4 regions of the Paenibacillus apii genome follow, and region 2 is predicted to be linked to each of the others. Evidence: riboswitches for the same ligand, from Rfam matches in the RefSeq annotation. Region 2 holds a riboswitch; each other region holds the start of a gene.
What was found. Region 2 has a riboswitch for cobalamin ahead of G5B47_RS18760 (anaerobic ribonucleoside triphosphate reductase). Riboswitches for the same ligand answer to the same signal wherever they lie in the genome.
Positions count from the first base shown of each region.

Region 1: linked by a shared signal. The riboswitch ahead of G5B47_RS21235 (S-layer homology domain-containing protein) and the one ahead of G5B47_RS18760 (anaerobic ribonucleoside triphosphate reductase) in region 2 are both predicted to bind cobalamin.
Region 3: linked by a shared signal. The riboswitch ahead of metE (5-methyltetrahydropteroyltriglutamate--homocysteine S-methyltransferase) and the one ahead of G5B47_RS18760 (anaerobic ribonucleoside triphosphate reductase) in region 2 are both predicted to bind cobalamin.
Region 4: linked by a shared signal. The riboswitch ahead of cobT (nicotinate-nucleotide--dimethylbenzimidazole phosphoribosyltransferase) and the one ahead of G5B47_RS18760 (anaerobic ribonucleoside triphosphate reductase) in region 2 are both predicted to bind cobalamin.

Region 1 covers NZ_JAAKGU010000012.1:124,382-127,737, reverse strand. Annotated here, with positions in the region: gene G5B47_RS21240 (GAP1-N2 domain-containing protein) at 1-797, shown strand, start outside; cobalamin riboswitch at 889-1,081, shown strand; gene G5B47_RS21235 (S-layer homology domain-containing protein) at 1,255-3,356, shown strand, end outside.
Region 2 covers NZ_JAAKGU010000009.1:210,412-213,767, forward strand. Annotated here, with positions in the region: tRNA gene G5B47_RS18750 (tRNA-Thr) at 1-64, opposite strand, end outside; gene G5B47_RS18755 (MTH1187 family thiamine-binding protein) at 306-614, opposite strand; cobalamin riboswitch at 953-1,184, shown strand; gene G5B47_RS18760 (anaerobic ribonucleoside triphosphate reductase) at 1,390-3,356, shown strand, end outside.
Region 3 covers NZ_JAAKGU010000001.1:907,043-910,398, forward strand. Annotated here, with positions in the region: gene metE (5-methyltetrahydropteroyltriglutamate--homocysteine S-methyltransferase) at 1-1,468, opposite strand, end outside; cobalamin riboswitch at 1,598-1,801, opposite strand; gene G5B47_RS04575 (undecaprenyl-diphosphate phosphatase) at 1,906-2,769, opposite strand; gene G5B47_RS04580 (serine/threonine protein kinase) at 2,983-3,356, shown strand, end outside.
Region 4 covers NZ_JAAKGU010000004.1:388,878-392,233, forward strand. Annotated here, with positions in the region: gene G5B47_RS12050 (glutathione peroxidase) at 74-625, shown strand; gene G5B47_RS12055 (histidine phosphatase family protein) at 740-1,294, shown strand; cobalamin riboswitch at 1,324-1,528, shown strand; gene cobT (nicotinate-nucleotide--dimethylbenzimidazole phosphoribosyltransferase) at 1,665-2,759, shown strand; gene cobJ (precorrin-3B C(17)-methyltransferase) at 2,836-3,356, shown strand, end outside.

The DNA of each region.
Region 1 (3,356 bases), on a different contig from region 2:
GCCGGCGCCGGTTTCAGCTGATGATCTTCGGCGCGGCCGTTATCGTTCTGCTGGTTGCAGGCGCCCTTGCGGCCCGCCTATTGAAGGGCGGCGGAGACGAAGCGGCTCCGGCCGCCTCGCCGCAGCCTTCGCCCACGCAGTCTGCGGCTGGCGCGGGCTATCTCGAAGCCGCCGCCTATCTTGAGCGCGGCGGGGGCGGGGGCTCGCTGCTGTTCGCCTTCGCCTCCCCGGACGCCTGCCGCGAATTTAATCCGGCGGAGATTGAGGTGGATGCCGGGACCGGCCAGGCTGAAGTATATAAAGTGGACAGCCTGGTCCATGGCTGCGGGCTGCCGGGATCGGCGAGCCCTTCGAATGCCGGGGCAGCAGCGGGTTCCGCCGGCACTGCCGGTTCGGGAACGGCGGCCGGAAGCGGAGGAACGGCCGGGAACGCCGGCAGCGGCCAAGGCCAGGCCGACACGGCGTCCGCCGATGAGAGCAAGGCCGCCGGGGATTCGCTCTCGGCCTCGGCCGGCCCGTCGGCGGCTATCGGCGGGACCGTTCCAGCAAGCTCGCCGTCGCCGTCGGGAGAGCCAGCCGCCGGGTCAAGCATTGCGGGCTCCAAGGCACCGGGTTCATCCGGCGGGAGCGGAGGATCTTCCGCTGTCGCACCTAACCAGGTGAAGGTAACGCTCGTTTCCGCCCCTAAGCTGACGGCCGGCAGCACGGTGAAAGCCGAAGACTACACGCTGGTCCTGATGGAAGCTCCGCAGGCGGCTCCATCCCCTTCGGCAAGCGCGAGTTCTCCGGCGGAATAGCGGAGAATTGACGCGTTCAATTTCATGGCTTAATGGCCTTTCATGTATGGACAACCCCTGTGATAACCGATATGATAAAGGTTGTCAAAATCGAATAACGTCTGAAAAAGGTGCGGGCATCACACGCCCGCTTAATAGGGAAGCCGGTTGGAATCCGGCGCGGTCCCGCCACTGTATATGCGGAGCGCTCCTCTGAATCAAGCCACTGTTCAAGGCGAACGGGAAGGCCAGAGGGGAGGCGATGAGGCATAAGCCAGGAGACCTGCCTTTTTTCAGCCAAGGTTCAGTGTCCTTCGGGGGGTGAGGGCATCTGGCATTTGCGCGCGGCCGATGCCGGGAGTGGCTTATACAGCATGGATTCCCGGCTCGTTTTTCCGAAAGACCGTCCCTCCGGGGCGGTCTTTTTTTATGGTTTCGGAAGACTCCCATAATACTCAAGAGAGAAAGAGGTTGAAGAATGAGCAGGATTTCTTCCAGAATTCTGGCGCTGGGAATGGCATTATTGATGATTTTTTCCTTGCTGGGCGTTTCCTTTGCACCGGCGGGGCATGCGCTTGCCGAGGCGGCGGATTCCCAGGGGGCGGGGACTGCAGATGCTGGAGCAGCAGCGGGTGCGGCTGAGGCCACCCCGTCTTCGCCGTCAATCGGCGTAACCGATGCCGTGTATTCCGCGGCCGAGTCCATTTTGAAGAAGGAGGTAGTCTCGGAATGGCAGGCGATCGGCTTGGCTCAAGCCGGTTACAAAGTGCCGGATTCCTACACTGCCGCACTTAAACAAAAGGTAGAGAAGGCGAAAGGAGTCTTTTCCGCCGTTACCGACTATGCCAGATACGCTTTGGCGGCTAAAGCGGTCGGAGAAGATCCTGCAAATATTGCAGGTTATAATCTGATCGAGCCGATCTACAGCAGCAGCGGCATCGCCGGACAAAGTCTGAACAACGCTGTCTATGGCTTGATCGCGCTGGATTCCGGCAGCTATACGGTGCCGTCCGATGCGAATTGGACCCGCGACAAGCTGGTTCAACACATTCTTTCCAGACAAAACGGTGACGGGGGCTTTGCCCTTACCAGCGGAGGCCTAAGCGAGCCCGACCTTACGGGTATGGCTCTGGTTGCCCTGGCTCCTTACAAGAGTGATCCGGCTGTTGCTACCGCCGGGCAAAGAGCGGTGCAGTGGCTGTCCGCTCAGCAGAATACGGCTCACGGAGGTTATGGAGAGAGCAGCGAGAGCGTCTCACAGGCCATTATCGGCCTGACGGCGTACGGTGTCAATCCGGCCGGCCAAGATTTCACCAAGAACGGCAGCAATCTGATCAGCCGTCTGATGAGCTTCCGTACGGCAGACGGGGGCTTTGCCCACCTGCTGTCCGGCGGCAGCGACGCTTTTGCCACGGAGCAGGCGCTGCAGGCGCTGACCGCGTACAACCTGTTCACAGCCGGCGGCGACAGCAATCTGTATGATTTTATTGCGAACCCTCCGGCGGCACGTCCGCTTGTCCGGGTGTCCGTAGCGATCGAAGGGCCGACGGCGTCCTTGGGCGAGGGCAGTGTATACGGCAGCAGCGCACTGGATGCGCTAAACAAGCTGGCGGAAGCCAAGGGAATTGCGGTTGTCAGCACATCAAGCCAATACGGCACTTATATCAGCGAAATAGCCGGTATCCAGCAGAAGAAATACGGCGGCTATGACGGCTGGATGTATATCGTTCAGCGCGGCGGGCAATGGGTCAGCGGTTACAGCGCCATTGACCAATTTGCGCTCCAGGACGGAGATCGACTCTACGTTTATTACGGCGATTTCGGCGTCACCCAGTTGGTCGATTCCGTATCGTTGTCGCCGGTTACACCGAAGGAAGGTAAAGCTCTTGAGGTAACGGTTCATAAAAAAACTTGGGACTTTAACGGAAATCCCATAGTCGCGGCGGCTGCCGGAGTTACCGTCTCCATCGGCGGCAAAACAGCCGCTACGAACGATCAGGGAGTCGCCTCATTCGGAACGGATCTGACGCCCGGAACACAGGCGCTCCAAATTACCGGCTACCAGGACAATGCCGCGCCGACAGTTGTGCGCTACACCGGGACGGTTACGGTTCTGCCGAAGGAAGTGCCGGTGTCTTTGGCAGTAGAAGGACCGCAGGGAACGATTATGGAAGGCTCCATAAACGGATCGGTAGCGCTTGAGGCTCTTCAAAGACTGGCCGATGCGAATCATACCGCGCTCGATATCACGCAATCTTCATTTGGAAGCTTTATCAGCGGTATCGGCGGAATCACCGGCGACATGAACAACTGGTGGTCATTTGTCGTTCAACGCGGGGGCGAATGGATTAATCCGAGCGTCGGATTAGGCGACTTTGAGCTTCAGGCTTCGGATAAGGTGCTGGTCTATTATGGAGGCTTCTCTACCCAGGTTGTCCGCACTGTGGAGCTGTCGCCTTCGCAGCCGCAGCCGGGGCAGGCTTTTACGGTTAAAGTCACTCAGGTTGGGTGGGTATGGAATAATAATACTTTCAACTCCGATCCTGTCACTTCACCAGCTTCTGGTGTGAAGGTAAGCAT
Region 2 (3,356 bases):
AAGGGAATTGAACCCCCGGCCTACGCATTACGAGTGCGTTGCTCTACCCCTGAGCTACACCAGCATGTACTTAAATTTTCCGTCACAACAGAAACTATTATACCTCGTTTGGTGAAAAAATCAACTCTTTTTCCGCCCCGGATTGGTAAGGATTCAGCTCCCTGCGAAAGAGAATGCCCTGACCAACCTGTGGGGAGCAGGTCGGTGCTGCATACGTCCGGTTGGAGCCAACGTTTGCCGCCTCCCCTGCGGCACGGTGGTCCGCAGGGCCGCAATCTTGCCGCGACGCGGCGCCCCGCCCGCTCTTATTCTCCGTGCAGCTTGCGCTCTACTGACTCCAGCTTCTGCTTGCTGCTGGCCGCTTTGTCGCGCCGGTCGTCGATTTTGAGCGCAGTGGACACGCGCTGGGCGCCGGCCGCGAACGGCGTCTCGTGCAGAACTTCGACGGCCGCCAGAATGCGCGGCAGCGGGCCTTCAATAATGGTTCCCATAGATGTAAGCTCAAAGGTAATGCCCTCCACGCTCTCCAGCGCGCGCTGCATTCCGGCGACGTAGCTGCTGAGACTGGTGCTGCCGGTCCCGATCGGAATTACGGTAATTTCGGCGATAGCCATTTGAATAGCCTCCCTCTCCATGCTGAACTTTTGGAAACATCCCTGCCATCTTTCCTATATTGTAGCAACTGGGGAGCCGGGCTACAAATCATTCGCTCTCATTCATCAGTAGCCGGAGAGCATGCGAGATTGGTTTGAGGCAAAATTGAAGGCAAATCCGGAGGCTAACAGAGCCGTATGCCCACCTTTTCCACCCCCTAAGCGGCAGGTTTGTGGATGAATTTGTGGATGAATTTGTGGATTACCTGTGGACCGTTTGTGGATGTTCTGTGGATATCAAAAAATCAAAAAATATATTTACAGATACAATATATTGGGTTATCTTAAATAAACGACAACAAAATATAGTAGAATCAGGTGCTTGACTCTCTGAAGGAGAGTCCAAGCTTAATAGGGAAGCGCGGTGCGAATCCGCTGCGGTCCCGCCACTGTAACCGGATGCCCCTCCTCAGGCGAGGACGCGGGCGGCATCTTCCGGCACAAGGCCACTGAGAGCGCAAGGCGGCTCTTCGGGAAGGCGCCGGAAGAACAGACGGAAGCCAGGAGACCTGCCTGTTTCTAGGAGACACCATTCATACCAGCGCCTGCGAGGAACAGGAGAGGTGTCCGCTATGTATTTTTAGATGACCGGGCTTTATTCAATCGGGCCGGGCTTGCATAGTGGCATTTTCTGCGTTCTTTGGCGGGAAATGCCTTTTTGGAATGCGGGAAAGGTACCCGAAGGCAAGACAACCAAAGTTTAAGACAGGGACGTTACGGAGAGGAGAACTGCACAATGACGCTGCTGGAGAAACGGCAAACAAGCGGGCAAAGCGCAAACGAAGTTCTGTTGGAGGAAGTTATCGGTCTGGGGCGCGATATTATCGACAGCCGGGACATGGATCTGCTGAGGGAGAATGCCAATCTTAACGGGGAAAGCTTCTCCGGCAAGATGAGCAAATTCGGCAGCGAGTATTCCAAGTGGTATGCCCGCAGCTTTACGATGCCGCCACAGCTTGTGCAGGCGATCAAGGAAAACGTCGTATACGTGCACGATCTGGACCAATACGCCATCGGAACGACGAACTGCATTTTCATCCCGTTTGACAAGCTGCTCCGGCAGGGCTTCAACACCGGCAACGGCAGCGTGCGGCCTCCTAACTCCATTATGACGGCTATGGCGCTGACGGCGATTATTTTTCAATCCCAGCAAAACGCTCAATACGGCGGCGTATCCGGAAGCAAGCTCGACCACGATCTCGCCCCTTATGTGGCCAAATCCTTCGCCAAGCAGTTCCGCAAGGGCCTGGATTATTTTGAAGAAGGACAAGCCGGCGAGGATCTCGGGGAAATCACCATGAGCCGGACCGATCTGAAGGAACGGTACCCGAAGGCCTTCCGCTACGCGCTGAAGGAGACCGAGAGCGAAACGCTCCAAGCCTCCGAGAGTCTTATACATAACCTGAACACGATGTCTTCCAGAGCGGGCGGACAAATTCCGTTCACCAGCATCAATTACGGCACCTGCACCTCGCCCGAGGGACAGCTTGTTATCGATTCCCTGCTGACTGCGACGATGAATGGACTGGGCAGCGGAGAAACGCCGGTGTTCCCGATTCAGATCTTCAAATGTAAAAAAGGCGTGAACCAGCAGCCGGGCGATCCCAACTACGAGCTGTTCCTGAAAGCTGCGGAATGCTCGGCGCGGCGGCTGTACCCGAATTTCGCGAATCTGGACGCCCCGCTGAATCTGGCGTACTACGATCCTGCGAACCCGGATACCGAATTCGCGACCATGGGCTGCCGCACCCGGGTGCTCGGCGACCGCTTCGGACGCAATTACTGCTCCGGCAAAGGCAATCTGTCTTTCAATACGCTCAACCTTGTCCGGCTTGGCGTCCGGCACGGAATCGTTACGGGTCTGCGGCAAACGGCGGATGAGGAAGGCTTCTATCATGATCTCGATCATTATATGGAAATTGCCCTGGAGGGTCTTCTTCACCGCTTCCGCATCCAGGCGGCGCAAAAGGCCAAGGCGTCCGACTTCATGATGCGCGAGGGCGTATGGGAAGGCGGGGAACTGCTGGAACCCGAGGAGCAAGTGAGTGAGCTGCTGAAGCACGGCAGCCTGTCCATCGGCTTCATCGGGATAGCCGAATGCATGAAGGCGATGTACGGCAAGCATCACGCCGAGGATGCCGAGGTGTACGACAAGGCGCTTGCCATCGTCCGGCATATGCGCGAGTTCTGCGACCGCAAAAGCGAAGAGCTCGACCTGAATATCACCCTGTTCGCCACTCCGGCGGAAGGGCTGTCCGGCAAATTCACCAAGATCGACCGCAAGGAGCTTGGCGAAATCAAAGGCGTCACGGACCGCGAGTATTATACGAACTCGTTCCATGTTCCGGTCTACTACCCGACGGGCGCGGCGAACAAGATCAAGCTGGAAGCCGCGTTCCACGAATACTGCAACGCCGGTGCAATCTCTTATGTCGAGCTGGATGGCAATGCGCGCAGCAATACGACGGCTTTTGTCCAAATTATCCGTTACGCCCTGGAGCAAAATATCAGCTATTTCAGCATCAATCATCCCGTCGACCGCTGCTCCGGCTGCGGCTATGAGGGCGTCATCGGCTCGACCTGCCCTTCCTGCGGCGCACATGAAGAGAAGGTGCATATCCGCCGCCTGCGCCGGGTCACGGGCTACCTGACCGGAGACTACCAGACCCGCTTCAACGCGGCCAAGCAGGCCGAGGTTAGGGA
Region 3 (3,356 bases), on a different contig from region 2:
CATGCACCAGAACGTCCAGACCGATCTTCTCCTGCAGCGTGATGGATTCCGCGATCTGCTGCCGGATAAATTCATCATAGCGTTCCGGGCTCAGCTCGCCCTTGCGCCATTTCAGCCGCGCCTGCCGGACCTCCGGCGTTTGCGGAAAGCTCCCGATCGTCGTTGTCGGCAGCAGCGGCAGCCGCCACTTGTCCTGCTGGCGCTTGGCCCGTTCGGCGTAGACCGTGTTCCGCCGGTCCGTCAGCTCCTCCAGGCCGCGTTCAAGCTCCGCCACATCCGAGCGGTTTCGCTCCGGCAGCTTGCGGAAGGCATCCAGCGCTGCCTTCGCCCCGGCCCACTGCGCACCGGCCGCTTCCCTGCCTTCAAGCAGCGCGCGTTTCAGCAGTGCCAGCTCCGCCAGCTTCTCGTCGGCGAAGGCCAGCGCATTCCGCACCTCGGGCTTCAGCCGCTCCTCGCCCTGCACCGTCACGGGCACATGCAGCAGGCTGCTGGACGGCTGCAGAATCAGCTTGCCTTCCGGCACAAGCCGCTCCAGCCTTTCCGCCAGCGCCAGCTTCTCCTCCGGATCACAGCGCCAAATACCGCGCCCGTCGATCACACCGGCTCCAAGCGTCTTGTCCTCCGGCCAGCCCAGACGCTCGATCGCTTCGAGGTTGGCTCCGCCGTCGTGTACAAAATCAAGACCAAGCCCCTGCACCGGCAGCTTTAGCAGGGCTTCAAGCGGCTGCACCGACTCAAAGTATGTCTGCAGCATGATGCGAAGACCTGGAACCGCGGCATGAAGGGCGCCGTAGATATGGCCCAGCAGTTCGATATCCTCTTCCTGAAGTCCGGTCACGACAGCCGGCTCGTCGATTTGAACCCATGCCGCGCCCTCCCGCTCCAGTTCCTGCAGCAGCTGGACATAGACCGGCAGGAACCGCTCCGCCACGCTGCGGATTTCCGAAAGGGCAAACCCTTTGGAAAGCTTCAGAAACGTATATAGTCCGATGACGACAGGCTTGCCGTCGATGCCCGCCTGCGATTTGGCGAACCGGTACGCGGCCAGTGGTTTGTTCTCCGTCAGCACAGGCTGAATATCGCCGATCTCCGGCACGATGTAATGATAATTCGTATTGAACCATTTCGTCATTTCGCATGCCGCCGCCCGGGAGTTCCCGCGAGCCATGGCAAAATACAGATCCAGTCCGGCAGGCCCGCCTTCATACCGGTAGCGCGGAGGCACAATGCCGAACATAACCGCCGTATCCAGCACATGATCGTAATATGTGAAATCTCCAACGGGTATCAGGTCGATCCCCGCTTCCTGCTGCTTGCGCAGATTGCTGAGCTGAAATTGCTCCATTTCCGTCCGAAGCTGCTCTTCATTGATCTTTCCCGCCCAGTAGGCTTCCAGCGCTTTTTTCCATTCCCGGTTGGCTCCGATTCTCGGATATCCGAGATTGCTTGTTTTGGCATTCCTTGTCATCTCTTTCGTTCCTCCTCTATCTTCTGAACCTGCAAAAAAGGCGTCCTTCACCCCAGGAGCGCAGGGGGAAAGACGCCTACGTATTTCATTACGTTTGCGAACTTACACCTCCCTATCTCCCGTAGGTACAGCAGTGCGTCGAAACAGGCAGGTCTCCTGGCTGCGGCGTCATCGTCGTCAGCGGCCTTCCCGTCAAGCCCGGGCTGACAGTGGCATAAATGCTGATAGACTCTTCCGTTACAGTGGCGGGACCGCGTCGGCTTTGCACCGAGCTTCCCTTTTAAGCCTCCGGCCTTTTTCGGTCCGGTAAGCACCTGTTTCCGTTATTTAAGGTGAATTGTTGCTTGAATATTGAGTACACCATTTATGTTACGGCAAGACCCTGCGGCCCGCAATAGAAGATGGAGGCTCCAGTTATAGCAATACCTGATAACCGGTTAAAAGAAAATAATATAGACGATCGCTGCCAGCACAATGCGGTAGATGGCGAACGGCAGCAGCTTGATCCGGTTGATCAGCTTCAGGAAGAACCGCATCGACAGCAGCGCGAACACGAAGGCGCTGATAAATCCGGCAATAAAGAACGGCAGCGCGTCCAGCGTAAAATACTGCCAGTTCTTGAGCAGAGAGATGAAGCTGGCGCCCGCCATGATCGGAACCGCCATAATAAAGGTGAAATCGGCGGCGGCGCGGTGGCTCATGCCCAGAAGGACGCCTCCCGAAATCGTCGAGCCGGAACGCGAGAAGCCGGGCCACAGGGAGAAGCACTGAATCAGACCGACTGCAAGCGCCTGCCCGTATGTAATCTGGTCAACGGTCTGCACCTTAACACGCTTCGGTGCGAACAAATCCGCGCAGATCATAAATATGGCACCAATCACAAGACCGATCAGCACGGTTGACGTCGAGAAGAGGTACTCATCAATGTAATCCTCGAACAGCATGCCGGTAACACCCGCAGGGAGCAGCCCCGTCAATACCTGTCCTAGCTTTAGACGGCCTGACCCGGAGATTTGGGACGGTTGGCCGTCCGGAACCGGCTCAAGCGCCCCCCGGCTGAAGCGTTTCAGTCCCAGCAGATCGATGAAACGATTTCTGAAGATGACGACGACCGCGAGGATGGAGCCGAGCTGAATGACGACTTTGAACGTATTGGCCGTGTATTTTCCGAGAAATTCCTGGGATTTCAGCCACATGTCGTCGACAATAATCATGTGACCGGTAGAGGACACCGGAGCAAATTCGGTCAGGCCTTCCACCAGACCCAGAATAACGGCTTTGAGTATTGCGAGCAGATCCAAGCTTTCGCCTCCTTAAAAAAGATGTTTAAAGTTTTATTATAAGTAGCTTAAACATCACCGGCAATTTCTGAAACTTGCAAGCCCAATTTCCAGGAAAGAATACCTAACGCATGCATTTCGGCTCATCCTTGAGCACTTGCAGTACACCCAGGGAAATGTGTAATAATGTACAGAAAGATTACATTATAGCGGTATACGTTGGGAGGATGTTCATTGTTTGCACGCCTGCGTGCTTTTTTGTCTGCCTGGAGGGATTATCCCCGGGAAGAGGGAGATTGGATCGGTAAGCAGTACAAAGTGCTGTCCCGGATCGGCATGGGGAGCTACGGACTGGCATACCGCTGCCTGGACACGGCGGAGAACCGCCAGGTCGCCCTCAAACAGGCAAAGCCGAGCAAACGGGATATCGGAAAGAAAATGCTGATGCGGGAGCGGGATATTTTGCGGCAGCTGGAGCATCCCTACATCCCCGCTTTCCGGGATTTTTTTGAGGAACAAGGCTCGGCGTGGCTGGTTACCGATTATATTGAAGGGTTTACGCTGGAACAGCTGATTTTCGAGCAGGGCCTCTTGTTCGGAGAGCAGGA
Region 4 (3,356 bases), on a different contig from region 2:
TCCTCTTATATATTAGACCAATAGATGTTCTAGCCGTATGATGTATCTATTAAGCCTGAGGAGGAATGATACGGTGTCGATTTATGATTTTCAAGTCAACTCAATTAACGGTAAGCTGTTCGAATTGTCAGCCTATCGCGGAAAAGTTCTCCTTATTGTCAATACTGCAAGCAGATGCAGCTATTCTCGTCAATTCGCCGGTCTACAGAGGCTTTACGAAAGTCACCGCGAGCAGGGATTCGAAATACTCGGTTTTCCTTGCAACCAATTCAACGAGAAAGAGCAGGGGAGCAACTCTGAAGTACAAGAATTTTGCGAGAGCAGCTTTGGAGTGACGTTCCCGTTGTTTGAGAAAATAGAGGTTAGAGGGCTATCTGCTCATCCTATATTTCAATATCTGACACAGCAAGCACCATTTTACGGTTTCGATACCCAGACTTCGGAGGGCCAATGGATGCAGGATTTCCTGCAGGAAAAGCATCCGGAAATATACGCCGGCGACGGGATCAAGTGGAACTTCTCGAAATTTTTGATCGATCGTAACGGATATGTAAAAGCTAGATTCGAAACGACGACGGAACCGGTTGACTTAGAGCCAGTTATCGAATCACTGCTGCAAAAATAATGGAAATCAAAGTATTTCCGATCCCCTGAATAGATATTGCCATGAGCAGCCTAACTCATCCAGGTATGCTGCTCTTTAGCGCAATATTACAGGCTTGGAAGGACGAGATTAGAAATGCCTCTTTATCTGATGCGCCATGGCGAGACCAATTGGAACAAGCAGGGGAGAATACAAGGGATACAGGATATCGGTCTGAATGAGCACGGGATCGGCCAGATTCAGGAAGCTTCCAGATGGCTACGAGAACGGATGAATGTTCATGCCGTTATTTCGAGCCCTTTGCGAAGAGCCTATGAGTCCGCCCATATTCTGGCATCCGTCTACGGACTTTCTGTTAAGGTTGACAGCCGATTCTCGGAACGCTGCTTTGGTGAACTGGAAGGCAAGACGCTGGAGAAAATCAGGTATGTATTCCAAATAGCCAATCCTGAGCTGATCCATTCTCCGATCTATGGGGTTGAAGCTGTGGAATCAATGCAAAGGCGGGTTTGCGAAGGAATTTGCAACCTGGAGGCTCCGGCGGGAAGAAATGTACTGCTAGTAACCCATGGCAGCATTATTCGGGTGATTACCGGACAAGCAGAAATCGTAGAGAACGGTACTGTAATCGAATTCACGGATACACTGAAAAACAGACTTATAGACTTCTCTTTAAATCTCAAGTTATAATAGACGTACTTTAAGCATATTTGTCTACAACAGCATATGAGAGAAAAGGTGAAACGCTGCGGCGTTTCTTAAAAGGGAAGACGGTGAAAATCCGTCGCGGTCCCGCCACTGTAAATGGAGAGCGAGCTTTAAGCCACTGTGTCAAATGGGAAGGCTTAAGCAACTTGGTCATCATGATCTCGTTTTTGCGTCTGATCCACAAGTCAGGAGACCTGCCTTTTTTCAACAGCACGACTGACCTACGAGGATAGGGAGGGGAGAACGCTTGTATTGCGGCGATTAACGGCACTTCTACGCTCTTTTGTGTGTAGGAGTGCTTTTTTGTTTCTCAATTCCTGTTACATAAGACTCCTAAATAAAAGAGAGGATTGTGATTTTCTTGGAAAAATTATTGCAGGTGCTAAATGAGATTGAACGGCTCAATATTGTATCGATGCATCAAATGAGAAGACGAGTCAACAACCTGACCAAGCCCTTGGGAAGTCTCGGCCGTTTGGAGGAAATCGCTGTAAGGCTTGCCGGTATCACTGGGAGTGCGCAGCCCCGTGTGGACAAAAAAGCGATTATCGTGATGTGCGGCGATCATGGGGTCGTCCAGGAAGGCGTCAGCGCCTATCCTCAGGAAGTTACAGGCCTTATGATGGCGAATTTTATTCGCCAAAGCGCTGCTGTTAATGTGCTCGCACAGCAAGCGGGAGCGGAGGTTCACGTTGTCGATATCGGAACGGTGCTGACGGACCTGCCGGAAGGCGTGGTTCGGCGGAAAGTCCGCCAAGGAACGGCTAATATGGCCAAAGGACCGGCAATGACCAAGGAAGAAGCGGTTGCTGCGATCCATGTCGGGATTAGTATGGCTTACGAGCTTGCTGATAAAGGAATCGAAGTGATCGGTTTAGGGGAAATGGGCATCGGCAACACGACTCCAAGCAGCGCCATGACGGCAGTGTTCACTGACCATCCAGCGGAACGGATCACCGGAAGAGGAACCGGCATCGATGACGAAGCGCTAGCCGCCAAAACGAAGGTAATCGAACGAGCAATACAGGTCAACCAGCCAAATCCGGGTGATGCTGTCGACGTGCTTGCTAAGGTAGGAGGGCTCGAAATCGCTGGACTGGCCGGTGTGATATTGGGAGCGGCGGTCCGCAAGGTTCCGGTGGTCATTGACGGGGTGATTACAGGCGCCGCGGCGCTTGCTGCCTGCCGGATCGAGCCCCGCTGTCGGGATTATTTATTCGCTTCCCATTTATCCGTTGAACCGGCGCACCGGATCGTTCTGGATGAGCTTGGGCTGAAGCCATTGCTGCATCTGGACATGCGCCTTGGAGAAGGGACAGGAGCAGCGTTGGTCCTGCCTGTAATCGAATCGGCCCTCCGATTGGTTGCGAAGATGGCCACATTTGAAGATCTCGGCATCCCGAGTCCGGCCCCCGAAGAAGATGAATTCGGCCTTGCGGTTCAGTGAGTCTATGAACTCGGCTTCTTCTAAGGAAAGCTTGGCGTTACGGGGATAGTTGTTTCATACAGAGGAGGCAGCACGAATGGAAGAGAAGAGAGGCAAACTGCTGGTGATCGGGTTTGGCCCGGGCGCTTTTGAACATATTACGGATCGTGCCCGCAGGGCAATCGAGGAAAGCGAAGTCATTATTGGCTACAACACCTATGTGGATTTGATCCGGGGCCTGCTGACCACACAGGAGATCGTAAGAACCGGCATGACGGAAGAAGTAAGCCGCGCTCAGGAAGCAGTACGGCAGGCGTATATGGGAAGAACGGTTGCAGTTATTTCCAGCGGCGACGCCGGTGTATACGGAATGGCCGGGCTGATTTATGAAGTGTTGATGGAAAAGAAATGGAATGCCGAGGAGGGAGTTGAAGTAGAGGTTATTCCCGGAATATCCTCGATCAACTCCTGTGCCGCTCTCCTTGGGGCGCCTATCATGCATGACGCCTGCACGATCAGCCTGAGCGATCATTTAACCCCCTGGGACACCATCGCCAAACGTGTGGAAGCCGCCGCCGCGGCAGATTTTGTAATCGCTCTGTACAATCCGCGAAGCGG